2 regions of the Arthrobacter zhangbolii genome follow, and region 1 is predicted to be linked to the other one. Evidence: riboswitches for the same ligand, from Rfam matches in the RefSeq annotation. Region 1 holds a riboswitch; the other holds the start of a gene.

Evidence for each region. Region 1 has a riboswitch for cyclic di-AMP ahead of MUK71_RS08115 (LysM peptidoglycan-binding domain-containing protein). Riboswitches for the same ligand answer to the same signal wherever they lie in the genome.
Region 2: another riboswitch for cyclic di-AMP. It lies ahead of MUK71_RS02935 (M23 family metallopeptidase); the one in region 1 lies ahead of MUK71_RS08115 (LysM peptidoglycan-binding domain-containing protein).

Annotation. Positions count from the first base shown of each region.
Region 1 is NZ_CP094984.1:1,742,961-1,750,615, forward strand. It holds gene MUK71_RS08105 (ATP-binding protein) at 1-1,083, shown strand, start outside; gene MUK71_RS08110 (response regulator) at 1,080-1,754, shown strand; gene MUK71_RS08115 (LysM peptidoglycan-binding domain-containing protein) at 1,852-2,751, opposite strand; cyclic di-AMP (ydaO/yuaA leader) riboswitch at 2,757-2,903, opposite strand; gene MUK71_RS08120 (MFS transporter) at 3,325-4,545, shown strand; gene ligD (non-homologous end-joining DNA ligase) at 4,584-5,606, shown strand; gene MUK71_RS08130 (sulfurtransferase TusA family protein) at 5,701-5,928, opposite strand; gene MUK71_RS08135 (YeeE/YedE family protein) at 5,996-7,048, opposite strand; gene MUK71_RS08140 (glycosyltransferase family 2 protein) at 7,275-7,655, shown strand, end outside.
Region 2 is NZ_CP094984.1:613,158-620,812, reverse strand. It holds gene MUK71_RS02965 (molybdopterin molybdotransferase MoeA) at 1-719, opposite strand, end outside; gene MUK71_RS02960 (DUF6457 domain-containing protein) at 716-1,003, opposite strand; gene mobA (molybdenum cofactor guanylyltransferase) at 955-1,653, opposite strand; gene MUK71_RS02950 (HNH endonuclease) at 1,653-2,153, opposite strand; gene MUK71_RS02945 (NlpC/P60 family protein) at 2,500-3,288, opposite strand; gene MUK71_RS02940 (NlpC/P60 family protein) at 3,316-4,119, opposite strand; cyclic di-AMP (ydaO/yuaA leader) riboswitch at 4,123-4,280, opposite strand; gene MUK71_RS02935 (M23 family metallopeptidase) at 4,406-5,176, opposite strand; cyclic di-AMP (ydaO/yuaA leader) riboswitch at 5,180-5,369, opposite strand; gene MUK71_RS02930 (metal-dependent transcriptional regulator) at 5,461-6,159, opposite strand; gene serC (phosphoserine transaminase) at 6,373-7,500, shown strand; gene MUK71_RS02920 (MFS transporter) at 7,539-7,655, opposite strand, start outside.

The sequences.
Region 1 (7,655 bases):
ACCGCCCGGCGGTCGGCGTCGGAATCCGAACTGCTGGCTTCGGTCGCGGGCAGCGTGCTGCGGGGTGAGGATGCCCTGGCCGCCCTGGTGGGGCGCACCCGTGAGGCGTTTACCCTGGGCGCGGCGCGGCTGAGGGCGGACGGCATGGACCTGTACGCCGACGGCGACTGGCCGGCAGATCTCCCGCCGGGGGACCCGGCCTTCACCCGGCTGCCGGTGGGGGAACGCGCCTTCCTGGATCTGTGGGGGCGTGAACTGGCGGCTTCGGACCGCCGGCTGCTGGCGGTGATCACCGCCCAGCTGGAAGCGGCACTGGAGCACCGGGAACTGACCGAGACGGCCCGCGGGCTCGGGTCCCTGGCCGAGGCGGACAAGGTACGCACGGCGTTGCTGGCCGCCGTGGGACACGACCTGCGCCGGCCGCTGACGGCGGCCACCGCCGCGGTTACCGGACTGCGGGCCACGGACGTCACCTGGTCCGAGCAGGACCGCAGCGAGCTGCTTGCCACTGCCGAGGAATCACTCGCGTCCCTTTCCACGCTGGTGACCAGCCTGCTGGACGTCAGCCGGCTGCAGGCGGGGGTGGTCGGGGTAAACCTGGAGCCGCTGAATGTTGCCGATGCCGTGCTGCCGGCACTGGAGGAACTGGACCTGGGCCCGGCCGAGGTGGAACTCGGGATTCCTGTGGACGGCCGGAATGTTCTTGCCGATCCGGTGCTGCTGCAGCGGGTGCTGGTCAATCTCCTGGCTAACGCCGTACGGTTCAGCCCGGAGTCGGCCAGAGCCGTGCTGGCCGTGAGCGAGTTTTCCGGACGGGTGGAAATCCGTGTCATAGACTCGGGCCCCGGTGTCCCGGAACCACGGCAACCGGACATCTTCACGCCGTTCCAACGGCTGGGCGACACGGACAATCAAACCGGCCTGGGGCTGGGACTGGCACTGGCGAAGGGATTCACTGAAGGTATGGGCGGCACCTTGGAGGCCGAAGACACACCCGGCGGCGGGCTGACCATGGTCCTTTCGCTGCCTGCCGCGGACCGTGTGTCCGCCGGGGCAGGCGGCCTGCCGGTGGGGGCCCGATGAGGATCCTGCTGGCCGACGACGATACGCAGATACTGCGCGCCCTGCGCATCACGCTCTCCGCGTACGGGTACGAGGTGGTGACCGCCGAGAGCGGCAGTGCAGCCATCCGTAAAACCGTGGATACCCATCCTGACCTGCTGGTCCTGGACCTGGGCATGCCCGGGTTGAGCGGGATGGATGTCATCGAGGCGGTCCGCGGCTGGAGCGCGGTGCCCATCCTGGTGGTATCCGGCCGGATGGATCCTGCGGACAAGGTCCGTGCACTGGACCTCGGCGCTGACGACTATGTGACGAAGCCCTTCTCCACCGAGGAGTTGCTGGCCCGCATCCGTGCCCTGTCCCGCCGGACACCGGCCGCGGCAGGGCCGAGCGAAATATCCTTCGGCTCGGTGCGTGTCGATCTGGCTGCCCGGCGGATTATCCGGCTGCCGGACGGGTCCGACATCCGCCTTACGCCTACTGAATGGCGCCTGCTGGCGGCCCTCCTGGCACACCCGGGCATGTTGGTGACGCGGGATACCCTCCTGCACGACGTCTGGGGGCCGGGCACCACCGATACGGGCTACCTGCGGCTGTACATCGGGCAGCTGCGCCGCAAACTGGAGGTAGACCCCGGGTGTCCCGAGCATCTGCTGACCGAGCACGGCATGGGGTACCGGTTTGTGCCGTAACGGCGCTGGAAACGCAAAAGCGTCCGTCCCCCTTCAGGGAACGGACGCTTTTGCGTAGCAACGGCAGGATTGCCGTGCGCGGACGGGCCGCTAAGCCTTATGCGCGGTAGAACACGGGGCCGGAGCCGACGTTGACGGACTGGACCACGGTCTGGTTGCCGTTCCAGCCGCTGTGGATGGCCTCGCCGTTGCCGATGTAGATGGCAATGTGGGCCAGGCCCATGCCGCCGTCGGCGTAGTAGACCATGTCACCGGGCTCCGGAGTGGAGACCTGGGTGCCGTAGGCAGCCAGCTGTGCGGGGGCAAGGTCGCCCACGGAGTGGCCGGCGGCGCGCAGGGCAACCTCAACCAGGACGGTGCAGTCCTGGGCGGCGCCCAGCTGCGAGTACGCCGATGCCAGCATGGTGGCGTTGCTGCCGGTGGCAGCAGCGGCGGCGGGAGCCGGGGCCGGGGTAACCGAAGTGGCCTGGGTGCTGATGATGCCGTTGTCCGCGGCAGCAGGGGCGACCGGTGCGGCGTAGGCCTCGGTGGTGTAGGTGGCGGCAGCGTAATCCAGGGCAGCCGGTGCGGCTGCTGCCTCGCCGGAGACGGTGATGACGTCGCCGGGGTAGATGATCGATGCCATGGACAGGCCGTTCAGGGCGAAGACACTGTCCAGGCTGACGCCGTAGTTGGCGGCAATGGCGCCCAGGGTGTCACCGGACTGAACGGTGTGGGTGGTGCTGGCGGCTGCCGGAGCGGCAACGGGAGCGGCTTCAGCCACGGGGGCTGCGACCGGTGCGGCCGGAGCTGCAGCCTGGGTCGGCGTGTAGTTGTCGTTCGCTACGACGCCTGCGGAGGCCGGTGCGGCCATTCCGAGCATCAGGCCGGATCCGGCGGCTACAACGGCTGCGGTGCTGCCGATGGTCCGTCCGCGGCTGACGGTGGTCTGTGAGATGGTGGACCAAACGCCGGCGGTCTCGGCACGGTGACGTCCACGGTTCTTATTGAATGACATGTTGATTTACCTCTCCCGATACCTGCGAGGTGAGCTGTCGGATGCGGATGGGAGACACCCGGTCATCGGAGTGAATCCGGCGACTTAACCCCAAGGATTCGTGGAACCCGTTATTGGTTCCCCCGCCCCTGCCGTGATGGTGCGTTCTGTGGACCCCGGATAAGCGGCAGAGCTAGGTAACTAGTCCGGGGGAGCCGCGTTCAGAGCGGCATGGAAATAACCGTACAAGATGGTTACGGTTGGATAACCATTTAGTGATCCGGTTCTCTGCAGCGTGTGAGTGGCGCCTCGATGTGCTAGTCACTCCGGCCCCTGCAATGCCATCCAATGCCATGCCGTCACACTGTTCCCGCCGATTTTTCAGGCCTGGTTGTTATCCGGCGCCGGAGGCGCATAACGGATGTTGTATATGGTGCACGTGATGCCAGGGATACACCGCCGTTCCGCAGACAAAAAATGTGAAGTCGCTCTCCCTGGCGGATCTGGGTTGCCGGTGCGCCAGCTCTCCTGCATAAGATACTTAGGCTACCTTTCAATCGAGGGCAGCCTCAACGATGCACAGGAGTAACGCGAGTGTCAGGCAGCAGCCAGAAACTATGGACCAGGGGATTCGTGCTGGCGATCGTCACGAACCTGTTCATTTCCCTCGTTTTTTACCTGCTGATGACCACCATGGCGCTCTACGCGGTGCAGGAGTTCGCCGCGTCGGACAGCGCCGCCGGCTTTGCCTCCGGTTCGTTTGTGATCGGCGCTCTTGCCGCCCGGGTCTTTGCCGGAAAGTTCCTTGATTTCGTTGGCCGCCGGCGCATGCTGATCGCCAGCCTCGCAGTTTTCGTAGCCGCTTCGGTGCTTTACATCCCGGCCTCGAACCTGGGCCTGCTGCTGGCAGTGAGGCTGCTCCACGGCGCCGCCTTCGGTGCCGCCAGCACCAGCCTCTCAGCCTCGGTGATGGGGCTTATCCCCGCCCACCGGCGCGGGGAAGGCACCGGATACTTCGGCATCTCCACCACCCTGGCCACCGCCGTCGGGCCGTTCCTGGCCGTGCTCCTGGTGGACTCGGCCAGCTACCGTGCGCTTTTCCTGTTTGCTGCCGCCTGCGCCGCCGTCGCCCTGATCCTCTCGCTGGTGCTGCGGCTGCCCGAGCGCACACCGGGCCCGGAGGAACTGAAGAACAAGTGGCGCATGCACCTGAGCGACATCCTCGACGTGTCCGTGCTTCCCATTGCCTCGGTAATGTTCATTGCCGGTGCCGCCTACGCGGGCATCCTTTCCTTCCTGAACTCCTACGCCCAGACGGAGGGCATGGTCCTCGGGGCAAGCCTCTTCTTTGTGGTCTATGCCGGGGTGGTGCTGGTATCGCGGCTCTTCGTTGGCCGGATCCAGGACCGCCACGGAGACAACGCCGTGGTCTACCCCACGCTTCTCTCCTTCGCCGCCGGCCTGGCGCTCCTTGCCTACGCCCCCAATGACACTGTCATGGCCGTGGCCGGCGTCTTCGTCGGGTTCGGCTTCGGTGCCCTGATGCCGTGCGCCCAGGCCATCGCAGTGGGCATGGCCGCACCGGCACGGATTGGCCTGGCCACGTCCACGTTCTTCATCTTTATGGACGCCGGGGTGGGTCTGGGCCCGCTCCTGCTGGGAGTACTGCTGCCGCTGAGCGGGTTCCACGGCATGTACTGGGTCCTTGCTGCGGTGCTGCTGGGCAATACGGTGCTGTACTACTTTGTCCACGGCCGCAAGGACCGGCGGCCGGACCATACCGCCTTCGTGGCTCAGGACACGCCCGCCGCCTGACGGGGTACCCTCGTTCCACAAGCGAGGGGAGCAGGCCCATGGCACGCGAGGCGGAAACACTGACGGTTCCCGGTCCGGACGGGGAACGCGAGATACGGATTTCAAGTCCCGGACGGGTGCTCTGGCCCGTCCCGGGGATCACCAAGCTCGATCTGGCGCGCTACATGGCGGACGTGGGTGAAGCCTTTATTCGGGCCAACGGGGACCGGCCGGTCTCCCTTGAGCGTTTCCCCGAAGGAATCGAGGGGGAAGTGTTCTTCTCGAAGAATCCGCCCCGGGGCATGCCGGAGTGGATGCGCGGGGTTACGGTGACCTATCCCAGTGCCCGGTCCCACCCGCAGGTGGTGCTGGATGAGCCGGCGGCCGCGGTCTGGGCGGTGCAGATGAACACAGTGGTATTCCACCCCTGGCCCTCGCGGGCGGAGAATACGGACAATCCTGATCAGCTGCGCATCGATCTGGACCCCCAGCCGGGCACGGACTTCGACGACGCCGTCCCGGCCGCGCTGGAACTGCGCTCCATCCTCGCCGAGGCGGGTCTGGAGGGGTATATCAAGACCTCCGGCAACCGCGGCATCCACCTCTTTGCCCCGATCCGGCCGGAGCATGAGTTCCAGGATGTCCGCCATGCCGTCATCGCCGCAGCGCGGGAGGTAGAGCGGAGGATGCCGGAGAAGGTGACCACCGCATGGTGGAAGGAAGAGCGCGGCCGGCGTGTATTCGTGGATTTCAACCAGGCCAACCGGGACCGGACCATGGCCGGGGCCTACAGCCCGCGCGCCCTCCCGGATGCCCCCGTCTCCTGCCCGATCAGCTGGGAAGAACTCGAACAGGTGCATCCGGGTGACTTCACCATTGCCACCATTCCCGAGCGGCTGCGTACGGTAGGGGATCCGTGGGCCGACATGTATGCACGGCCCGGCTCCATCGACGTGCTGCTGGGCTGGTGGGAGCGGGACCTGGCCAACGGGCTGGGCGAGCTGCCCTTCCCGCCGGACTATCCCAAGATGCCGGGGGAGCCGCCCCGGGTCCAGCCCAGCCGGGCCCGCCGCAAGGACTGACGGACCCGTACCCGGGCCGGGTTTCCTCCCGGGCCAGGTGCCCCCGGCAGACTCCGGCGGCGCCGGAATCCGCTGCGGGCCTGCGCGGGACTGGCTACGCCTTGGCGACCGTAATGGACCACTCCGCCGGACCGGTCTTGGAGAAGTCCGTGACCGGGTAGCCGCTTTCGGCCGCCCAGCGGGGGATGGCGTCCGTGGCCTGGGTGCAATCGAAGTTGATGACCAGCTCATCGCCCGCAGTCATGGTTTTCATGGCCTCCTTGGCTTCAACCAGAGGGAAGGGGCAGACGGATCCGTTGGTTTCCAGGGTTACTTTTGCCACGGTGTGACTCCTTTGTGGTGGGGTTTCGGATGGATGGATGAAACGGCTGCCGGTGGGGCAGCGGAGGTCATACTCCCGCCGGTACGCGCGCAGCTGCGGGTGCCTGCCGGCGGTTCATGATGGTCAGCTTCGCGGCCAGGCCGGTGCCCAGGATCATAAAGACCAGGGCTGTCCAGCCCTGGAAGCTGAACTGCGCCGTCTGCACCATGGCGTTGCCGATGGTGCACCCGCCGGCCAGTGCGGCGCCAATGCCCATCAGCGCGCCTCCGCCCAGGCTTTTTATGACGGTGGCGGCGTCCGGCACCCTGACCCGGAATTCTCCACTGCCCTTAGCGGCAATGAAGGAGCCAAGGAGGATGCCGACAACCAGGAACACACCCCAGTCCACCAGCTCGGCGTCGCCGGTCACCAAATAGCCAACAAGCTTGGAGGAGGGTGTGGTGATGCCCAGACCGTCTTCGCGGCCCGTGGCCCAGCTGAGCGGCCAGGCGGCAATGGCAATAATGCCGATGACCACCGCGGTGGCGAAGGCATTCCACGGCTTCTCGAACAACAGGTGTGCCAGGCCGGTTTTGGAAGGCGGCAGGGCGGCCATGGCGATGCGGGGCTTGTTCAGGTGATGCCGGACCGCCAGCGCGACGGCGGCAACCAGTACGGCGACAAACAGCCACGGAGAAACACCCAGGACGGTGTAAAAGTTGCTTTGTTCCACGGTCACTGAGCGCATGGCCGTGTTGAATCCGGCCAGCGGTCCGGTCTTCATGATGGCGGCGAAGAGGGCATAGGTAATCAGGGCAAGCCAGCTGCCCACCAGGCCTTCACCTGCCCGGTAGTAGGTGCCGGTGGCGCAGCCGCCGGCCAGGACGATGGCGAAACCAAAGATGAAGCCGCCCACGATAGTGGCGAGCCAGGGAAAGGCATCGCCATGGAGCCTGATGACTCCGGCTGCGTCGAGGGCGAAGACGCCCACACTCTGAACAGCCACCACCACCAGGAAAGCGGTCAGCCACCGCGTATTGCGGGTCACCCAGATGTCACGGAAAGCGCCGGTAACGCAGAAGCGCCCCCGCTGCATAACGAAACCGAGGGCCACCCCCACCAGCAGGCCTGAAATTAGCATGTAAAGCACTCCTGAGAAGACGAACTGCGGCCTATCCCGCCGCAGTTGAGCAACGCTAGTGCGGGCGGCCCCGGCCCTCAATGAGTGTGGCGCCATGTGACCGGGCATGAAGCCGGGTTACGGAACGGGTGGACATCCGTCGGCTTTCTTTGCCGTCCGGGCGGGCAGCCAGGAACGGATGCATGGCCGCCACGGGTGGGCGGTGCGATGATCGGAGGGCAGGACCATGTACATCCAAACCGTGGAACGGGATGCGATGCCGACCATCTCGGTGGTGATTCCTTGCCGAAACGATGCCCCCATGCTCGCCGCGTGCCTGCGGGGCCTGGCAGAGCAGACCCGTGCCCCGGATGAAATCCTGGTGGTGGACAACGCCAGCACCGACCGGACCGCGGAGGTCTGCAGGGCCTTCGGGGTCCGCCGGGTCCGGGAGGACAGTGTCGGTGTTGCCGCAGCAACCTTCCGCGGTTTCGACGAGGCCGCCGGTGAATGGCTGACCCGCATCGACGCAGATTCGGTTCCGCCACCGCACTGGCTTGCCCAGCTGGAGACTGCCCTGCTGGCGGCCGGCAAGGACACCGCGGTGACCGGCCCCGGGGATTTCTAC
Region 2 (7,655 bases), 1.1 Mb from region 1:
ACCACGTCCACCCGTCCGCCAAGCATGGTGATTAGCTGCGGCAGCTGCGGCCCGAACGTGTCCCGGACCTGGCCCGGTTCAGGCAGCCCCGCTTCGATCACCTCGTCGCCGGTCAGCAGCAGGGAAACCCTCGGGGAGCGCAATACGGGGAGGGTATCGTGCCCGCAGACGGCGGCCAGGGCGATGTGCGCAGGATTCAGCAGCTTCCCTGCCGGGATGGTGGTTTCGCCTGCCGATGCTTCCTCGCCGGCCGGACGGATGTGTTCACCCTGCCGGGGCTGGACGCCTTCCGCACGGTCATTCAGCGTCAGCACCGGCACTTCATCGCCGGACACCGTACCGCTTTCCGAACGCAGCACCGAATCCGCGCCCTCTGGGATGAGTCCGCCCGTAAGGATGGCCACGGCCTCGCCGGGCTGCAGTGCCCGGCGCCCGGATTCGCGGTGAATCTGCCAGCGCTCTACTTCCGGTTCCTTGGTGGTGATGACCGTCCAGGGCGGCGGGCCGGCCACAGCCCACCCGTCCATGGCCGCCGAGGCGTAATGCGGCACGGGCTGCAGCGCAGCGGTTTCCAGCGCGAGGATCCGCCCCAGGGCTTCGTCCAGGGGTACCGTCTCATAGGGCAACGGACGGGCTGCGGCGTACGCGGCATGCCGGGCCTGGGCCCAGGACGCGTTGGGCTGCACGGGGAGGATGACAGGAACCGAGGGTTCACTCATTCCATTCCCCCTTTCTCTGCAGCTGCGCCGGCGCATTCGCCGGCCGCCACCGCCATCGCCGAACGCATGGCCACCGCGTCATCCGCCTGGCCGCTGCCTGCTGCCAGGCCCGCAGCGTAACCCGCGATGAAGGTGGTCAACGGCGCCGCCGGACGCACCACGCTGTGTGCCGCGGCTGCCGCGAGGTCAAGGACGGCGGAAACCTCCACCGGAGTGCCTTCGAGCTCAAGGGCCCTCAGCAACCTGCCGCTCCATGCTTCGAGTTGTTCCTGCTGGCTTGCCATTCGTGCTCCTTCGCTTCGCTGGGTCCATGCCGCAGGCACTGCTGCTGCATGTCCGTGGCGCTCACACCCAGGGACATCGCGTCCGCCCAGGTGTCAACATCGGCCGTACTCATGGGGGAAACCTGCACACCCCTCCATTGCACCCTAGCAAGCAGCCCCTTCATCGACATGTTTGTCAGCTGTCCGGGCGCAGGAACATTCACTGCGGAGAGCAGGTCCGCCGTGCGGTAGATCCCTGCAAGTGGCTGCATATATCCCTCGGCGTCCACCGCCAGCAGGCTCTCGGATCCCGTCGCTGAGCACAGCAGTGTCTCTATGGCGGCCGCGATACCGGGCATGTCGCAGGCCAGCACCAGCGTCCATTCGGGCGGATCGGTCATGGCCAGGATGCCGGCCGCCACTGCTGCCGCCGGTCCGCCGAAGGCGGGTTCTTCACGGACCAGCACCGCCTCCGGTGCAGACCGGGCCAGGAGCGGGGCCAGCTGAGGCGGGCCGGCGACGCATACCGGCCGCGCGTCGGGGACCGCGGCAAGGGTGGTTTCCAGCAGCGTTTTACCGTCCGCCAGCAACAGTGCCTTGGGCACACCGCCCAGACGGCTGGAGCGGCCGCCGGCCAGGATAATTGCCGCGTGATCCGGGGGTCCGGGCATCAGGCAGCCGTGTCATTCTGCAGGAAGGGGTCCCACTGCGGGGACGGCCGTTCCAGTTCACGGATCTGCCAGCGGGCTCCGCGGGGCGCCTTGGGCGAAATGCGCAGCTGCCACCCGAGTTGCGCCAGGGTCTTATCCCCTTTGGTGTTGTTGCAGCGCAGGCAGCAGGCTACGAGATTCTCCCAGCTGTCATCTCCGCCGCGGGAGCGGGGCACTACGTGGTCCACCGTCGCCGCAGCCTTGCCGCAATAAGCGCATTCATGGTTATCCCGGCGCAGTACTCCCCGGCGGGTGGCAACAGTGCCCTCGCGGTAGGGAATTTTCACATAACGGTGCAGCAGGATCACGGAGGGCCGGGGAAAAATCTCATTTGGCCCGGCCACGGGTTCACCGCTCTCGGCTACCACGCTTGCCTTTCCGTTGAGGACCAGTACCAGGGCCCGGCGGAAGGTAATCACGGCCAGCGGTTCGTATCCAGCATTCAGAACGAGAGTGCGCATGCACATACCTCTTCATCTGCCGCCCACGAACCGGTGAGTACAAGACACCGTTCCGCAAACGGCACTTCGGATTGTCTATGCAAGAGTATGCCGGGATTGGCAACTTGGCCATTTTCACGCGCAAAACCCGGGCGGACATACCGCTCCCCCGCTCCGCTTCGCCCCCAGCGACGACGGCGCGGTGCGGGTGTATCAAAGGGCCGGAGGGGTTAGACGGGCCGGGCGGGTTAAAAGGAATGGATTAAAGCCGGAAGGCTCCCCCCGAAGGAGGAGCCTTGCCGTGTTCTTACAAACTGTCTTACAACTCACGCCCCGCACTCAGGCAGCGCGTTGACGTGCAGGGGTATTAGCCGCCTACGCGGATGTAAACGCCGCCGGAGCCAAGCTCCGCCGGAGCAACCACTGTGCTGTTTCCGTTGAACCCGCCGTGTACTGCCTGTCCGCCGCCTACGTAGACGGCAATGTGGGCCATGCCCATGCCGCCGTCGGCGTAGTAGATCAGGTCTCCGGGCATGGCCTCGGCTGCACTGACCGTCCGTCCAAGGGACAGGTAGCCGGCCGGCCATCCGTGGAAGTTGATGCCTGCGGCAGCCAGCGAATTGGTGGCCAGCATGGTGCAGTCCTGGCTGACGCCAAGCTGGGCGTAAGCTGCGGCCGCGATGGTTGCGCCAACTCCGGAAGGAACTTCCGGTGCCGGTGACGGGGTTGCCGCGGCCGGTGCTGCAGTTGCGGCACCGGTGGTGGCGCCGCCCTGGGCATTGGTGTTGGCCGTGGCGGGAACTACTTCCTGGGCCTGTACGGTCAGCGTGGGCGTCTCGGCCGGCACAGGCTCGGGAGCGGTGATCACACCGTTGATCCCGTCCCGCTCGAAGGAGACCTGAATGGTCTCCGGTACCTGGACGGGCTGGGCCGCGGAAAGGTTCAGGTTGCTGGTGCGGACATCGCGCAGGGTCTCCGCACCGGAGGCATTGGCGGCAACGCCGGTTGTCAGTACCAGCCCCGAGGCCGCGGCAATAACAGCGGCCTGGCGGCCCACTGTTCCTGCGTTGGCGCTCACGGCACCGGCGAGTGCGTTCAGCGTAGTGGTGCGTTCCACCGGCGCCCGGTGGCGGGCGCGCTCAGTTGTCGAGGTCATGATTCTCCGGCTCTCGAAAAACTGGGCTTAGCTGACCCGGACGAAGCTGGCGCCCGGCAGGTCGGAGAGGCTGTGCAGGCCGGTGTTCATACCGTTCAGCCCGCCGCTGATGACCTGGCCGTTGCCGACGTAGATCGCGACGTGGCCACCGGTGATGACCAGATCGCCGGGCTGCGGGCTGCCGACAACTGCGCCGAACTGGAAGAACTGGCCCGGGGCCAGATCGCCGACGGACTTGCCGACGGAGCGCAGTGCGTTTTCAACCATGGCGGTGCAATCCTGGGCAACGCCGATCTGGCCGTAGGCCGAGGCGACCAGGGCCGCGCCGACGTTGCTGGGAGCAGCGGTTTCCGGTGCGGGTGCGGCAGGAGTGGAGGAAGCCGTCATAACGGCGGCACCGGCAGCGGCCGGGGCAGCTGCGGGTGCGGTTGCTGCAGCGGCGGTCTGTGCTGCCTGGGCAGCCTGTGCAGCTGCCTGCTCGGCTGCTGCGGTTGCTGCTGCTTCTTCTGCTGCAACCTGTGCGCGGTACTCGGATCCATCGATGGAACCGGCGGTAGCGGCCAGCTGCAGAGCGAAGGGGGCGTTGGCGGGAGCGGTGACGCTGCCGTCCACGAAGTTCAGGGTGGTGGCCTCAAGAGCCTGGCGGTCCGTATTCACGGAGGAAGCCTGTGCAGGGAGTCCTGCAGCCAGCACGAGGCCGGATGCTGCTACTACGACGGCGGCCTGGCGGCCTACGGTACCGGCGTTGGAGCTGACTGCCTTGGAAAGCGCGGTGATCGGGTTGGTCTGTACGGTGGCAGCGCGACGGCGGCCATGAGCGTGTGATGACACAAGTTTGCCTCTCCCAATGCCTACGAGGTGAGCTGTCGGATTCGGATGGGAGTCACCCGGTTGCCCGGCCTAATGGCCTTTGCAACTTAACCCCAAGGGTTTCTTTCGAAACCCGAAATTGGTTCCCCCGCCTCTGCCATGCGATTCTGCGAACGGACTTCAAACAGTGGCAGAGCTCGGCGATCTGTTCGAAGGTGCCCGATCGTTGGCGAATCAGGCACGAGGACGAGCGTACAGCAACATTTGCTCTATGTCACGTTCCGATCACGAAACGATATTCGTCCGGTTACAACCAGTCCCGCGGGTCGACCACTTCGCCGTTAACTACGACCTCAAAATGCAGGTGGCAGCCGGTGGAAGCGCCAGTGGTTCCGCTTGCGCCCACCAGGTGTCCGCGCTTGATTTCGGTACCCACGGTGACTGCTGCGCTGGACAGGTGGTTGTACGTGGTCTCTACGCCGTTGCCGTGGTCAATCACCACACGGTTGCCCCCGCCATAGGGGTGCCAGCCGGCAAAAACGACCGTGCCGGAGGCAGCGGCGTTTACGGCGGTGCCGCAGGTGGCAGCGAAGTCCTGGCCATTATGCATTTCGCCGGCTTCACCGGTGATGGGGCTGACGCGGTGTCCGAACCCGGAGGTTTCGATGAGGGCGACGTCCAGCGGAGTGGAGAGTGTGCCCTTGGCCGCGGCGGGAACCACCGTGCTGCCGGCAGCAACCGTAACCGAGGCGAGCTTGGCGTCCGGATCGAAGGCGCTGCTCAAACCTGCCCTGGCGAAGCCGACATTGGCATTCGGATCAGCCTGTACTGGCGTACTTGTCGCTACAACCGGTTCCGACTGCACTGCGGGGTCCCCGGCAGCCGCCGTCGTCGGCAGGGCCGCGGTGAGGATCAGGCCCGACGTGGCAGCGGTAATGGCAACCTTCTGGGCGGCTCCCCCAACGGAGATGGTCTTGGTTTCAGCCCGCCGGCGGCCGGAGGACGTTGAGTTGCGCTGACGCGCAGGCGTAACAGGAGCAGACGCACGGCGCCGGCCCGAAGCAGCATGCTTCGACAAGTAATTCCCTCTCTTGGATCGCCTACGAAGTTAGCTGTCGGATTCGAGTAGAGAAACTCGGCCTCCGGTCCGGCGGCGTGCAGGCGGCTGGGCGTGCACGGCTGTCGGCGTCCGGAAGGCTTCACCCCAAGGCAGCTGTGCTGCCGGAAAGTGGGTCCTCCGCCCCTGCCTGAACGGTTGGTACTCCGGTCCGCTGGCAGGGCTCGGCGGACGGACCGGATAACGATGGTGTTTCAACGTCAGGAACTCACTATAGGGTAAACGCCACAAAAGTGACCATTCCGTTACCCGGCGTGGGACACGAAGACGTGCGCCGCAACCTCCGCAGGCAGTTCCAGGGCCCCTTCAATGCCGGGCACACGGACTGAGATATACCCGCCCACTTCTTCCGCGGTGATCCGGGCGCCGGGCCGCAGGCCTGCCTCGTCCAGCTGGGACAGCAGTTCGGGCTCCACCTGGATGGGCTCGGCCAGGCGGACCAGCTTCAGCGGGGCGCCCGGCACAGCTTCAGCGACCATGGAGACCAGGTCATTGACTCCTGAACTGAAGACCTCCGAGGCTACGCCGCCGATCGCTTCCAGGCCCGGGATGGGGTTGCCGTAGGGGGATTCGGTGGGGCGTCCCAGCAGCTCGTAGAGCCGCCGTTCCACCCGTTCACTCATGACATGCTCCCACCGGCAGGCCTCGTCGTGGACGTAGGCCCAGTCAAGGCCGATCACATCGGCCAGCAGGCGTTCGGCCAGCCGGTGCTTCCGCATGACCTCCGTGGCGCGGCGCCGGCCGAGTTCGGTCAGCTCCAGCCTGCGGGTTCCCGCGACCACCACCAGGCCGTCGCGCTCCATCCGCCCAACTGTCTGGGACACGGTGGGGCCTGAGTGGCGCAGCCGTTCGGCAATCCGCGCCCGCAGGGCAACAATGTTTTCCTCTTCCAGTTCCAGGATGGTCCTGAGGTACATCTCAGTGGTGTCAATGAGATCCGTCATGACGGGCCGCTCCTACTAAGGAAGAAAGGAGGACAACATACCGCTGCCCCGGGTGTACGCCAACACGTTAGCCTATTCGCCCGACGCCCCGTAAATTGCCCGGCCTGCAGCACATCCTCCCGTGGCCGGGGTCATAAATCGTCCGGTGGAGGAGGGTGCGGCAGAATGGAATTGCATACGCGCTTTCCCCTGACACGCTTGGAGCGATAACCAATGGGCGATACCGCCGCACTGAAGATTCCCGCCGGACTCCTGCCCCGCGACGGCCGGTTCGGCGCCGGACCGTCCAAGGTCCGCCCGGAACAGATCGAGGCGCTTGCGCAGGCCGGAGGCAGCCTGCTGGGCACCTCCCACCGCCAGGCACCCGTGCGCAACCTTGTAGGCAGCATCCGTAACGGCCTCTCCGACCTGTTCTCGGCGCCCGAGGGTTATGAAGTGGTCCTCGGCGTCGGCGGGTCCACCGCCTTCTGGGACATTGCCTCCTTCGGCCTGGTGGAGAACAAGGCCCAGCACCTCTCCTTCGGTGAGTTCGGTTCCAAGTTCGCCGCCGCCACCAACAAGGCGCCGTTCCTCTCCGCCTCCAGCATCATCAAGGCCGAACCGGGTACCCGGCCGCAGCCCGTGGCCGAGCCCGGCGTAGATGTTTACGCCTGGCCGCAGAACGAGACCTCCACCGGCGTAGCAGCTCCGGTCCAGCGGGTGCAGGGCGCCGACGACGGCTCCCTGGTCCTCATTGACGCCACTTCCGCTGCCGGCGGGCTGGACGTGGACCTGGCCCAGTCCGATGTGTATTACTTCGCCCCGCAGAAGAACTTCGCGTCCGACGGCGGGCTGTGGCTTGGCATGTTCTCCCCCGCCGCGCTGGAGCGTGCGGCGCGGATCAACGCCGGCGACCGTTGGATCCCCGACTTCCTGAACCTGCAGACGGCCATTGATAACTCGCGGCTGAACCAGACCTACAACACGCCGTCGTTGTCCACTCTGGTGACCCTGAACTCGCAGGTCCAGTGGCTCAACACCAACGGCGGGCTGGCCTTCGCCGCCGGCCGCACTGCCGAATCCGCCGGCCGCATATACTCCTGGGCGGAGAAATCCGCGGTGGCCACGCCGTTCGTCGCCCGGCCCGAGGACCGCTCAAACGTTATTGCCACCATCGATTTCGATGACAGCATTGACGCGTCCGCGATCGCTGCGACCCTGCGTGCCAACGGCGTGGTGGATGTGGAGCCCTACCGCAAGCTGGGCCGCAACCAGCTGCGGATTGCCACCTTTGTTGCCATCGAACCCGATGATGTCAGCGCCCTGCTGAACTGCATCGACTACGTGATCGAGCATTCCTGACCCTTCAGGCCAGCAGCATCAGGCGCAGGACCCGGACACTAGGCGTTGTCCGGGTCCTGCGCCTTTTCCGGGATGTCGGTGGTCATGCTCAGGCGGCGCGGCAGGCTGCGGTCATAGTGGAACCGCATTCCGTAGGTCCGCCACGCCCAGACAAA